2 regions of the Clostridium sp. DL1XJH146 genome follow, and region 1 is predicted to be linked to the other one. Evidence: riboswitches for the same ligand, from Rfam matches in the RefSeq annotation. Region 1 holds a riboswitch; the other holds the start of a gene.
What was found. Region 1 has a riboswitch for glycine ahead of ACVHXK_RS07880 (alanine/glycine:cation symporter family protein). Riboswitches for the same ligand answer to the same signal wherever they lie in the genome.

Region 1 (7,406 bases):
TCTTGCAAAATAAATATATTCAAAAGAACAAATAGATCTATTAGTTTTTTCCGCAAAATGTATTGATTTAATACCATTTTCATCAATAATCACTATTTCTCCCGGATCTACATCTCTAACAAATTCCGCTCCAACAGCATCAAGTGCACAAGATTCAGAACATATTACATAATCCCCGTCAATCTTACCAATACATAAAGGTCTTATTCCATTTGGATCTCTTACTCCAATTAATTTTTTTTCAGTAAGCATTACGATTGCATAAGATCCTTTTACCGCTTGAATAGCATGAACGACAGCTTCTTCTAATCCACACTTTGCTTTTCTTGCTATCATATTTAAAATTACTTCTGAGTCTATAGATGTGTGAAATATAACTCCTCCATCTTCAAGAAGATCTCTTATAGTATCTGCATTTGTTAAATTTCCATTATGTGCAATAGACATAGCTCCAAGCTTATATTTGCTTAATAGTGGCTGAGCATTTTTAACGTTACTTGATCCTGTTGTAGAATATCGGACATGTCCTATACCTGAACTACCTTTAAGACTTTCTACTGTATCTGGTTTAAGTGCTTCAGATACTAATCCCATGTCTTTAACACATTTTAACTTTTCTCCATTAGAAACAGTTATACCAGCACTCTCTTGTCCTCTATGTTGCAAAGCATACAACCCATAGTAAACAATTTCTGCAACATCAATATCTTTAGTAGAAAAAATACCAAAAACTCCACATTCTTCTTCCATTTTATCTTTGTCCTGAACTTGTAATGATAAATCATTATTATTTCTTATCATTAATATTATTCCCCTTTAGAAATTCTTTTAAGTATTTCTTCGTATGCTTCTGTTACATTACCTAAATCTCTTCTAAATCTATCTTTATCTAACTTCTCATTAGTTTCTGCATCCCAAAATCTACAAGTATCTGGAGATATTTCATCAGCTAAAACAATTTCACCCTCTTTAGTCTTTCCAAACTCTATTTTAAAATCGATTAATTTAATGTTCTGTTTTAAGAAAAACTCTTTTAATAAATCATTAATCTTAGCTGTCATAGCGTACATTTCTTTAAGCTCTTCAAATGTAGCTAATCCTAAAGCAACTGCATGACAATCATTTATAAGTGGATCTCCTAGTTCATCTTTTTTATAGCAGATTTCAAATATTGTTGTTTTAAGTGCAGTTCCTTCTTCTATTCCTAATCTCTTTGCCATACTTCCTGCTGCAACATTTCTAACTATAACCTCTAAAGGTATTATTTCTACTTTCTTACATAATTGTTCTCTTTCACTTAACTTTTCGATAAAGTGAGTTTTAACACCATTCTTTTCAAGCATTTCAAATATCATAGTAGTAATAGCATTGTTAAGAGCTCCTTTACTTTCTATACTAGATTTTTTCACACCATTAAAAGCAGTAGCATCATCTTTGTAATAAATAATTACGTTATCTTCACTATCCCCTTCAAATACTTGTTTAGCTTTTCCTTCATACATCATCTTTCTTTCCATTATAGTTCCACTCCTTCTGAATTATCCTCTATAAATTTTTCTTTCATATCTTTTCTAAATTGAATTAATTTTTCTTTAAGTTCTGGGTATTTTAATGCTAAGATTTCAACGGCAAGCATTCCTGCATTAGCACTATTATTAATTCCAACTGTTGCTACTGGAATCGGCTTTGGCATTTGAACTATTGCTAATAATGAATCCATTCCATCTACAGCTGCATTTATTGGAACACCTATAACTGGCAATATTGTTTGTGATGCAATAACTCCTGGCAAATGAGCAGCAAGTCCAGCACCTGCAATAATGCACTCAAAACCATTGTTCTCAAGTTTTTCTAAAGTTTCACTTAATTTTTCCGGAACTCTATGAGCTGATAATACATGAGCTTCATATTCTACTCCGAATTCTTTTAATACTTTAGCTGCACCCTTCATTTTTTCAATATCAGACTTACTTCCAAAAATAATTGCTACTTTCATAATTAACCCTCCTGCAAATTTCACTGTTTTCGTTTTTATATTAACATTCATAGTTTATTTAGTCAATATAATAACCGTAATTAACTGTAGATTATTCGTACTTTTAGGACAAACTACTCCTTTCTATTCTTTTATCGTTCGTCACGTTACGTATATCACAAAATACGATTGCAGATTTAATTTCTTTTTTATTCAGGAGGATTATTTTATTGAAGACTGTAAAAAAACTTTCATAATCAAAATCTGTACTTAAATAAAAGATTCTCGCCCAATCGTTCGAGAATCTTTCTTATAGTTTTAATTCAAAGAAACATAAAGACTCTCCTTAAAGGAGAGCCTTATAACCCGCACAAATTTATTAAACTTTTTTCAAGTTCCTACTCAATTCTATAATTCTTGTATCATTATTAGCTGTCTTCATTGATAAACTGTTTACATCCATTTGCAGTTTATTGATTTTTTCATTTTCCACTAGATACACTCCTTTCAATTACAACTTTCGTATCATTTTATAAATATAATCCTTAATCTTATTATAATATAATTCCTACACCTATTTCCATAGAATTTTTTAAGCAAATATCTAACTTATTACTATTATCTCCATTAAATAAAACTTTATGCGAACATTTGTTCTTCAATATTGTTTTACAACAAGCTACGTCATCAAATTCTAGCACCTTACCATTTCTTTTTTTACGCCTTTTTACAAAAAAATAACTCATAAACATTCCCACTAATAGACTAACTATAATGTTTATAATCATATCAAAATTAAAGTAACTACTTTCTTGATTTAACCCCGCTATATATAGCCCTAGTAATCCTCCTAATATAACACATAGATATCTTTACATTTATAACAACATAAAAGCACATATATGTAAATATATCTCTACATATATGTGCTATATATAACATCAAATATCACACTATCTTTTATTCAGCTACTTTAACCATTCCGTCATCTTCAAGGTCTTTAAAATATTTTCTTGTTTCATTTATAATAACTCCACTTAATCCAATTAATCCAATTAGGTTTGGAATCGCCATAAGTCCGTTTACTATATCTGCTATTTTCCAGATCATTTCTAATTTTAGATTTATCAACTGTAAAAATACTCCCAGTCCAACTAAAATTATATATACTGCTCTATATAGTTTAATTCCTTTTACTCCAACTAAATACACAGTACATCTTTCCCCATAATAATTCCATCCAAGTATTGTTGTAAAAGCAAAGAAAATAAGTCCAATCGTAACAATCAACTGTCCTATCATAGCTATAGGAAGCCCACTACTAAAAGCATAATTTGTCATAGCTGTTCCTGCATATTCTGAATTCCAAGCTCCAGTCATTATTAAAACAAGTCCAGTCATAGTACAAATAATTATTGTATCAAAGAAAGTACCTGTCATAGATACAAGTCCTTGTCTTACACAAGATTTAGTTTTAGCTGCCGCTGCCGCTATTGGTGCACTACCTAAACCAGATTCATTAGAAAATACTCCTCTAGCAACACCACTTCTCATCGCAAGCATAACAGTTGCTCCAGTGAAACCACCTGCTGCTGCTGTTGTAGTGAAAGCACTCTTTACCACTAAAGCTATTGTTCCTGGTAATAAATTAATATTTATTATTATTATTATTAAAGCACCTATAACATAAAATACTGCCATAAAAGGAACTGTTTTTTCAGCCACTGATGCAATATTCTTTACGCCTCCTATAGTTACTAGAGATACCAGTACTATTAACACTATTCCTGTCAACACAATTGGAATGTTGAAAACAATTTCTGCAGCTTCAACTATTGCATTTACTTGTGGGAATGTACCTATCCCGAAGAAAGCAACTCCTACTCCAAAGATTGCAAACATCTTAGCTAAAAATCTACTTCCTAGACCTTTTTCTAAATAATACATAGGTCCACCAGCCATTTGACCATTTTCATCAACGGTTCTGTATTTTACTGCAAGTAACGCTTCAGAGTACTTAGTAGCCATTCCAAAGAAAGCAGCTACCCACATCCAAAACAAAGCTCCTGGTCCACCAAGTTTAATTGCTGTTGCGACACCAACAATATTTCCTGTTCCTATTGTTGCTGCTAAAGCTGTACATAAAGCTGCAAATGATGATACATCACCCTCTGCATCATTGTTTTTTTCTTTAGAAAATAAATACTTTAGTGCAAGTGGTAACTTTTTAACCTGTAATACCCCAAGTCTTACAGTTAGATAAAGTCCCGTACCTACTAATAAAATAAGTAACGGTGGTCCCCAAACCAATGAATCAATTTTGTTTAATACTTCCATAAACCCTGTCATTAAAAAATCCTCCCTTAATTTAATATAATGGAGGAGACAAAATTATTTTCATAATTTCTATCCCCTGTCCTTTTACCTGAGAGATTCGATAGTTAATAATACTATCTTGCTCCTTCGGTGTCTGAATAATCAGCTCTCTCCAGAGGCTCGTCCAATTACGGTTTTCTCCTAAAATAGAGTTTCCAACTAAACTGCTTATTTATATGTACCTATAACTCGTTAATTCATTGAGTTTTGGAAACGTATAGATAAAATTTCATAAAGAAACTCTTGGGATTTTCAGTTCAACTAATTATTTTCACTTATCCATAACTCGTAAATTCACCGAGTTTTGGACAAGTACAAATAAAGTTTCACATTGAAAACCCATAGGTGCCTGAAAGTTTTTCCTCTTCGGCGGATGGCAAGCCATCTCTCTCCCACAATCTTCATCCGAACACATTGTTAATTTATTATTAATAAACCATTAATAATTATATATAGATTTTCATAATAATACAAGCTTTTATACAATTTATAAATTTCCCAATTAAACAACACGCATTTAAATAATGTTCTTAATTATCGAAGTAACATATGTGTACGTATAAAAAAAGATTTTCTCACCAAAGGCAAGAAAATCATAATCACTAGCTTAAATATATCTTTTCCTTCCAAAATAACTCATACCAAATATAACAGCTAAAGCCGGCGCATAATAATTTATTACTGGATTAGTATAGTCAACTAAATATATTACACCGTAGATAATTATTAATACACCTATCAGAAGGTTTGAATATTTTTCCCATTTTATAAGCCCTTCAAGGTTTTTAATTTTTTTATCTTTGTAATTCTTTCTTAATATTTTTTCATTAACGAAGGCTAATACTAATTCCAATACTCCAACTACAAACAATACAAAAATAAATCCATTATTCATCTTTAGTCACTCCTTTTAATTTAAATAATAAAATAAGGATGATTCACTATATCAGCAAATCATCCTTATTCACAAATTTTAGACTAATTTGTGAATATTATGCTATTTCAATAAATAAATTTTATCATACTCTAAATTACATGTACCATAAAAATCTTCATCTGCACAAATATCTCTCTCAACATAATATAATTGTTCATCTTTCTCAACTATTGATTTAATGAATTTATCGCCTTCATTAAATTTAAAACTATGGACCATTGAAAATCCATCAAGTTTGCTGAAGTCTTTTTCTTGTGCTTTAACTTCCTCATTTATCAGCTGCATATCAGCCTTTCCATTTTCAATATCTTTTATTATTTTATCCAAATTATTCATTACATCACCTCATCATATTTTCATAATTAATAACTATTACTGTTTAACATTATATCATAATAAACATGTAATAAAAAGCTTACAGCTATTAAAAAAATTCTTTTTTATGCAATTTCTTCAATAAAGAATATATAAATTTCAAAATATTATAAATACTAAAAGAAGAAAAATTAGAAATTGCTTTCCCTAGTAGAAGTATTTACATTGAATAGCGGCCTTATAAAAAGAACGCAATTACCCCTGTTACTTAGCGTATCATCTTGAGAATTATTGCAAAATCATTTAGAATGGTTAATTAGGGGGTGCTACAATGAGCGTATTACAAGAAGCATTTGACAGCTTTAATAATACAACAACTTATATTTATCAATTTATTACATTTAATAATCTCAAAATAGTTATAATAGCTCTATTAATTTTTTTATTCTTTGTTTTGTTTAGAAAGATTTTCACAAGATATATATTTAGTCGTCTATTAAAAATAAGCAAGAAAACAAAAACTAACCTAGACGAAATAATTCTTATATCCTTTGAAAAACCATTATCAATATTTTTCACCATACTTGGTCTTTATCTATCTATTAAATATTTAACCTCAAGTTTTGGATATGATATTACAGAATCGGTAATTTCCTCAACTAGTGCTGGCACTATTGTGCAAACTTCAAAATTTGTATCTTTATTTAGGTCTTCAATAATTATCCTTGTAGCCTTAGGCCTTCACAATTTATCTTCTGAGAATTCTAATTTATATAAAAACATTAATAAAAAGTTAAATTTGAAAGTTGATAATATTTTACTTACTTTTTTATCAAGGATTGTCCGATTTATTATAATTGCTTTTGCAACTTGTATAATTGCAGAAGAATTCGGCTTTAATGTAAATAGTTTTATTACAGGGCTAGGAATAGGAGGACTCGCTATTGCACTAGCCGCACAAGATACTCTTTCAAATATTTTTGGTGGAATAGTAATAATTCTTGATAGACCTTTTACTATAGGAGATTGGATTTATACTCCAACCATTGAAGGTACTGTAGAAGATATAACCTTTAGGAGTACAAGAATTCGTACCTTTGCCAATGCCTTAGTAACTGTACCTAATTCAAATTTGGCAGACGAAGCAATAACTAACTGGTCTAGAATGCAAAAAAGAAGAATTACTTTTAATTTAGGTGTTAGGTACGATACTCCTAAAGAAAAAATTGAAATATGCACTCAAAAAATAAGAGCAATGCTTACTGAAAATAATGATGTTCATAAAGAAACCATTTTTGTTACTTTCAATGAATTCAATGAAAGTAGTCTAGATATTTTTCTTTATTTTTTCACAAACACTACTAATTGGGGTGACTTTTTAAAGGTAAAAGAAAACATAAACTTTAAAATACTAGAAATTCTTGAAAATGAAAAAGTAGAAATCGCCTATCCTAGCAGAAGCATTTTTTTGGAGAAAGAACCTTCTTAAAAGAGCAATGCACAATTCATAATACACAATACATAATGTACAATGCACAATGCACAATGCACAATGCACAATGCACAATGCACAATTATTGTAGATTCTCAGCAGAGCTGAGAATCTTTAATTTTGTAAGAGCATTATATAAACTACAAACATTTATGTGTTAATATTATTTATGTATTTATATTATTTTTCACTGATACTTATCATATATCACAAACAACATCTTATTTCCAAACTAATGCAAGCAGGTTCTGCATCAATCAAAAATTCTCCTATAAAAACAATTAATAAAAACCAGGAGATTTGCGTAAAAA
Region 2 (7,406 bases), on a different contig from region 1:
AGTCTAAATCCGTATTTCATTAATTCTTCACCTAGAGTAGAAGCATTTTTTTTAACTTGTTCAATGTATTCTTTAAAATCATCTTTTAGTGCTTCACCAAAACAAACGGCTTTAGCAGCAATAGTGTGCATTAATGGACCACCTTGTATACCAGGGAAGATTACTTTATCAATAGCTTTAGCATATTCTGCTTTACATAGTATAGCTCCACCTCTTGGTCCTCTTAAAGTTTTGTGGGTTGTAGTTGTAACAAATTCTGCATAGGGAACTGGTGATGGATGGGCACCTGTTGCAACTAAACCAGCAATATGAGCCATATCTACTAATAAGTATGCGCCAACTTCATCAGAAATTTCTCTTAATTTGGCAAAATCAATTTCTCTTGGGTATGCACTAGCACCTGCAACAATCATTTTTGGTTTATGCTCTAAAGCTAAGTTTTTTAAGTTTTCATAATCAATTCTTTCAGTTTCTTCAGATAAACCATAAGAAACGAAATTATATAATATACCAGAAAAGTTTACTTTGCTACCATGAGTAAGATGTCCTCCATGAGTAAGATCCATTCCTAAAACTGTATCACCAGGTTCAAGCATAGCCATATATACTGCCATATTTGCTTGAGACCCTGAGTGTGGTTGAACATTTGCATGTTCTGCACCAAATAGCTCTTTCAGTCTATCCCTTGCTAAATCTTCTGCTTTATCTACAACGAAACATCCACCGTAATATCTTTTGTTTGGATATCCTTCTGCATACTTATTAGTAAGTACTGACCCCATCGCTTCCATTACAGCCTTACTTGTGAAGTTTTCAGATGCAATAAGCTCAATATTATCATGTTGTCTATTTTCCTCTGCACAAATAATTTCATAAAGTTCATTATCTTGTTTTATAAGGTTTTCAAAGTTCATTATAGTCACTCCTAAATTTAGTATTATTTTTTATATTTTTTAGTGTAGAATTTTTTACTAATAACTTTTGCAGCTACAAATTTTTTGCGTATTTTGATTTGAATATGAGTTTCCAGTGCAGTGTATTTAAAATCAATAAGAGCAAGGCCTATTGCTTTCCCAACTGTTGGGGATAAATATCCCGTAGTTACAACACCGATTTTTTCATCATTTGAATATACTTCATAACCATGCCTTGGAATTCCTTTGCCAATTAATTCAAAACCTATAATTTTACGTTGAAGTCCTTCTTTCTTTTGCTTTGTAAGAGCATCTTTTCCAATAAAATTGTCTTTATCAAGTTTTACAAAGAAACCGAGATTAGCTTCAAGAGGAGTTATGTTTTTTGATAATTCATTTCCGTAAAGAGGAAGAGCAGCTTCGAATCTTAGGGTATCTCTACATCCAAGTCCTGCTGGTAGGATGCCATATTCTTCACCAGCTTTCATTAAAGCTTCCCATATTTTTTCAGCATTTTCATTTAAGGTGTATATTTCAAAACCATCTTCACCAGTGTAACCAGTTCTTGATACTAAACACTCAGCTCCAGCAATTTTAACTTTGTCCATAAAGTAGAAGAATTTAATTTCTTCAAGATTAACATTAGTTAACTTTTGAAGTATATTTTCAGCTTTTGGTCCTTGAATTGCAATTTGAGATATTTCATTAGATTTGTTAGAAATCGTTAAGTTATAGTTTGCTTTGTTATCAACCATCCATTGATAGTCTTTTTCTATATTTGCAGCATTTATCACTAGAAGAAAGTTATCATTGCTATGTTTATAGACAATAAGGTCATCTACAACACCACCATTTGGGTAACACATAAAGGTATAAAGTGTTTGATTATTATTTAGGTTACTTAGGTCGTTTGTAATAAGATTTTGAATAAAATCGAAACTTTGTGGCCCTGTGATTTCAACCTCTCCCATGTGTGATACATCAAATAGTCCAGCAGAAGTTCTAACTGCTTCATGTTCTTTTTGAATATCTGAATATTGTACTGGTAGAGCCCAGCCAGAGAAATCAATAATTTTCCCCATATACTTTTCATGCATATTAAACAAGGCAGTCTTTTTTACATTTTCCATTTTTGTAATCCTCCTTAAAAAATTGTAAATTTATAAAAATATATTTTTATAACAAAAAAAGGAATATAACAGGCGCAAAACAAACCTGTCATATTCCTCTGTATTTTTACCTGAGAGTTTTAATACTTAATAAAAAAAGTACCTTTCACCTACGGCGCCACTTAGTGGACTTTCCAGAGTTCCATCCATAAACGATATTTTTGCCTGAAAGTTTCTAAGCTAATTTGACAGTTAACTTATTGCTTCTTCGGCTATCTACTAAAAGATATCTCACGTTTACTTCCTTTGGAGAACTATAATAATTATTAAAATTATAACTATAATATATTATTTTGTCAATATAATAATTAATGTAGAATTTTGTTGATAATTTAATTTTTATTGATGATTTGATTTATTTTGTTCAATAGTTTAGAATTATATTGATTTTGAATTAATTAAATAATTAAACCTGAATTGACTATTGAAAAATTAAGTCAGGCTTTAGAAAAAAGTTTTGATAAAGATAATATTGAATTAAATAGTATTTACGAGAAATATTCTTCATGGGAATAGGGATATGGGCAGACACCTATTTTTCAAATAGAGTATCATAAATAAGGTGACTATGAATATGCTATTTTATGTGACTTAAAAGACAAAAAAGAATATATAGTTAAAGATAAAAGAGTCATTTTAGGAATTAGAGATTATTTTATTCCTTACACTACTGATGGGAATAGATATATAATTTTCGAAGAAGCATATATGGAAGATTGGGAGCTTGAAGAGTCATTTAAGGAAGGTATTAAAAAAGAAGAATTTTACAGAGAAGGATACAGAGAAAGTATAAATATTATAGCTTTAGATAGATTTGTTGGAGAAGTAAAAAATGAATGTGATATAATTTCTTTTAAAGAAATTTATAAAACAGAGCTTACTTCGTGGACAAGGTATTTTGGCATGGATGATGAAAAGATATATTATAGAGTTAAGAATTTTGAAAGCAAAGTTGAAGATATATATTCAATTAGTAAGATAACGTTGGAGACAGAGCTAGTAAGGTCTATAAAATTAAATGATGATGGGTTAAGTGCCTATTATAATTTATGGCACGATGTGAAAAATAGAAACATATATGAGACAAAAATTATTGGAGAAAATAAGAAAATAGTTAATGAAATTTATAATATTAATACTAGTTTTACACTAGATAATAAACGAGAAGATATTGATAGCATAATTGGGGATTACGTGATATCTAGCTTTTGGACTGAAGATGATAATGGAGATAATTATAAAGACTTTGTTAAAATAAAAAATACTAAGAGTGGTGCTACCAATATATACGAAGGAGTCTGTGCAATATTTGAAGATAGTGTGATTTTATTTAAATAAATTTGAACTATTACAGGAGGTTTAGTAAGTAAAGAAAATTTATAATAATAAAACTAATGAAAATAAAGAGAAATGGAGAAAATATTATGGATATATTAAAAGTTAAGGGAAATACATTTTGTATAAATACGGGAATGACTTATATACCTTTTTATAAAATTAATGATGAAGAAATTATTATGTTAGACTCTGGATGGGCAAGGGGAGAAAGAGTAGGAATAGATGAGATATTGGAAAAGAATAATTTTAAGGTAGTTGGTATAATTTGTAGTCATACACATATAGATCATGTAGGCAATAATACATATTTAAAAAATAAATATAACTGTATTATTGCTATGCCAGCCTATGAAGCTTTTTTCTGTAGTTCTATAGTAAATTTAAAAGTTTATTATAGTAGTCAAACATTATCCAATGTAGAAGAACATTATGGACATATGGTTTGTGAAACAGATATTAAAATTTTAGACAATCAAGATACTATATATATTTGTGGTATAAAATTTAAAATTCTTCATACACCAGGGCATAGTCCGGCGCATATTTGCATTACTACACCTGATGATGTAGCTTATGTAGGAGATTCACTTATAAGTTACGAAGTTATGAAAGGGGCAAAATTGCCCTATGCATTTGTATTAAAAGAGGACTTGGAAAGTAAAATAAAGCTTTATGATTTAAACTGTAGCAAATATATAGTGGCTCACAAAGGAATGTATGATGATATTACTAAGCTTATAATGGACAACATAGACTTCTATAAAAATATAGCGCGAAGACTATACAATTTGATAGAAGAGGCAATGACAATGGAAGATATTATGAAAATTATCATAAAAAATTGGAAAATTAATGTTAGAACAGTATATAAGTATTCAGAGATAAAATTTATGCTTGAATCATATGTTCAATATCTAGAAGAAACTGGAGAAATTGAAATAATTATGGATAATGGATTTCTTAAATATAAAAGAAGCGTGAGTAAATAGATATACATTAATAAAACAATGATCAATTGGTTATTGTTTTATTAATGTATAAGTATGTATTTTATAACCCCAGTAGACTTTTACTAACTATTAAGATTAAGCCTAATACAATGAAAGTTAATCCTATTATTTTGTACATAGATTTTTCATCTGATTTGTTGGCAAATAAAGCAGCACCTTTTGCTCCGATAATTGAAAAAAATCCAGCTAATAGTACTTCAGATAAAGGTATTGATGACATATGTATAAAGTGTCCAGCTGAACCGGATAGAGCGGTGAAGGTCATTATTAAAACGCTTGTACCGATAGCAGTTTTGATGGGAAAGCCAAGAATCCTAGACAAAATTAATAATAGCATAAGTCCACCACCCGCTCCAGCAATTCCACATATTATTCCTATGATAAAGCCAAACAAAATCGAAGAAAAAAACTTTTTACCTCTGAAAAATTGGAGTAATTTATTAGTTATATCAAAAATAGTACTATAATCATTTGGTGATTTTTTATGTTTTCTAAAGAAATTAATTCCCATTATCAAAGTAACAATACCAGAAGCGTTACCAAGGGTATTGGATGGTATCATAGATGAAAGATAACTTCCAAGTTGTGCACCAATTATTGCAGATAAAGCCATAGTTAAACCGTTTTTCAAATCAATATTTTTATGTCTTGCGTAAGTGATTGAGGAAGCTGTTGATGCAAATACATCAGTAGCTAAACTGATGGATATAGCTATATATGGGTCATAGTTTAAAAAAGTAACTAATAATGGTGTTACAATAACGGCAGCAGAAGCGCCAACTAAGCCAGTAATTATACCTGCTCCTATGCCTGCTATACTAATTATTATAATAGTAAATAAATTCATTTGATTTTTTATGTCCTCTCTCTAGTTAATATAATACAAACCTAATTATACATTTAAATACTCTATAATTAAATCCATAAAATCTTAAAAGTTTATTAATAAAAAAAGTTTTAGAAATAGGAATAAAAAAATCTGAGTTTAGGTGTCTATACTACCACACTTAAACTCAGATTTTATTGGAACTTAATAAAGTATTATCTACATTTTTTTTCTGCTAATTCAGCAATCTCTTTAGTTTCATGAACTGTACCAAATGGATGTTCAGGTGGGGCATATATAGAGTATAATTTAATTGGAGTATCACCTGTATTAATTAGATTATGCCATTTACCAGCAGGAATTAAAATAGCATAGTCATCAAATATTTCTTCTTCAAAATTCCATTTATCTTTATTATCACCCATTCTGACTATGCCTTCACCTTCTTCTATACGTATGAATTGATCTACATCAGGATGCATTTCTAAACCTATATCTCCTCCAGGTTTAATATCCATCAAGGTAACTTGTAAATTATCACCAGTCCACAGAGCAGTACGGAAATTTTTATTTTGCTTAGTAGCTTTATCAATATTAATTACTAATGGCTTAGGACCGTAGTCTTTTAGTTCAATAAATTCATTTTCCATTTCATCTGCAAAACGAGAATATTGATTTGGGAACTCATTACAATATCTTGTATCATACATTGGAGCGTTATTGTAGTAAAGGTATGGATACATCCTAAAGAAATTACACATATTAATTAAATTATTCATCGGTAAGTTACAACAACAATATTGGTGCTGGTTAATATTATTATAATTATTCATTTTCAAATGTCCTTTCACATGCTTCATTATAATAATATGATTTATGTTCAGTAAATGTGATTTGATTTTTTATAATATAGATAAAAGTAAAAATTATGGTCAAGAGTATTTGAGTATTATTTTTGAAAATACACATACTAAAAGTGGAGGCTAATTAATTTTAGGAGGATACTATGAAGACTAAAAAGAAACGTGAATGGACGAAAGAGAATTACTTGCATAATGGTATTAAATCACAAAATCAACATTCAAAAAATGAGCAAAATACAATAGTAAAAGAATCAGGAACTAATGAGAGTGGTATTGAAGCTAGAAAAAATGGATGGAAATAGTAAAAAAGTGCGAATATATTTTCGCACTTTTTAGTATTTGTATTGAAGAGAGTTAATTAGATTCTATCTAGTTCTTACTCTGCATCTCTTACAAGTCTAATCATATTAAATACTCTTTGTTCATCACCTTGAGGTGCATTTTCGTCTGCTGCTGGATAGTCATCTCGTTCACCAGTTTTAGGATCACTTTTTTGAGAACCAGAACCATGAGCTTCTACTTCTTCACCATCCATATAGCCTTTTGCCATACCAAATACAACATAAGATGCAGCACCATATTGTGTCTCACTTGCACTGCTATCATTGTGAGTTGTACCTGTCCAATAATAACCATAATCATCTTCCCCGAAGCAATTTACAACATGGGTACAATAAAACAAATCATCAATAGCAGGAGAATCAGTTGTGTAAGGTGATTTTGTATAATCTACAATACTTTGCAGTTCTTTAACATTAGGAAGTCTCCAATCATCGTAACCTCCATATGTAGCATTTTCAGCCCATTCTAAAGCTTCTTCCCAGTCCATTGTACCGTCACCGTTGCTGCCTTCTTCATAATAACCACTGTCATTTTGCATCCACATTAATCCTGTTGCTTCATCTGTAATAGTTTCATCGCCATTATCAGTATATAAATTTTGTCCGTAGTTTATGTTTCCTCTAACATGGTAACAGTAAAAATCTTTTGTGATTTCATATCCTTTGATACGTCCATCTGCAAAATTATAACCAAACACTGTTGTGTTTCCACCAAGTGTAGTTGAATCAAATATTGTACTAGTCAATATTTGAGAGTCAATGAAACGTGGTTCTCCTGCCTCATCACCATAAGTAAATACGAAGTAATCTGTGTCAATATATGGTGTTGAAGTGTCGGATGATGTTCCTGTTTCACCAGAGAAATCAACTAGAGAATACAATTCTTTAATTGTAGGAATACGCCAATCGTCATAACCAGCTAATTCGAAACTATCTAGTCCTTCT

Region 2: another riboswitch for glycine. It lies ahead of gcvT (glycine cleavage system aminomethyltransferase GcvT); the one in region 1 lies ahead of ACVHXK_RS07880 (alanine/glycine:cation symporter family protein).

The regions. Positions count from the first base shown of each region.
Region 1 covers NZ_JBTVVN010000012.1:28,887-36,292, forward strand. The annotation lists gene purF (amidophosphoribosyltransferase) at 1-801, opposite strand, end outside; gene purC (phosphoribosylaminoimidazolesuccinocarboxamide synthase) at 807-1,517, opposite strand; gene purE (5-(carboxyamino)imidazole ribonucleotide mutase) at 1,517-1,996, opposite strand; gene ACVHXK_RS07875 (hypothetical protein) at 2,530-2,721, opposite strand; gene ACVHXK_RS07880 (alanine/glycine:cation symporter family protein) at 2,936-4,324, opposite strand; glycine riboswitch at 4,379-4,477, opposite strand; glycine riboswitch at 4,676-4,756, opposite strand; gene ACVHXK_RS07885 (hypothetical protein) at 4,959-5,246, opposite strand; gene ACVHXK_RS07890 (hypothetical protein) at 5,349-5,624, opposite strand; gene ACVHXK_RS07895 (mechanosensitive ion channel family protein) at 5,935-7,092, shown strand.
Region 2 covers NZ_JBTVVN010000017.1:53,678-61,083, reverse strand. The annotation lists gene ACVHXK_RS10035 (serine hydroxymethyltransferase) at 1-914, opposite strand, end outside; gene gcvT (glycine cleavage system aminomethyltransferase GcvT) at 938-2,044, opposite strand; glycine riboswitch at 2,141-2,223, opposite strand; glycine riboswitch at 2,227-2,329, opposite strand; gene ACVHXK_RS10025 (hypothetical protein) at 2,792-3,421, shown strand; gene ACVHXK_RS10020 (MBL fold metallo-hydrolase) at 3,508-4,410, shown strand; gene ACVHXK_RS10015 (sulfite exporter TauE/SafE family protein) at 4,472-5,278, opposite strand; gene ACVHXK_RS10010 (cupin domain-containing protein) at 5,473-6,090, opposite strand; gene ACVHXK_RS10005 (hypothetical protein) at 6,264-6,422, shown strand; gene ACVHXK_RS10000 (Lcl C-terminal domain-containing protein) at 6,497-7,406, opposite strand, start outside.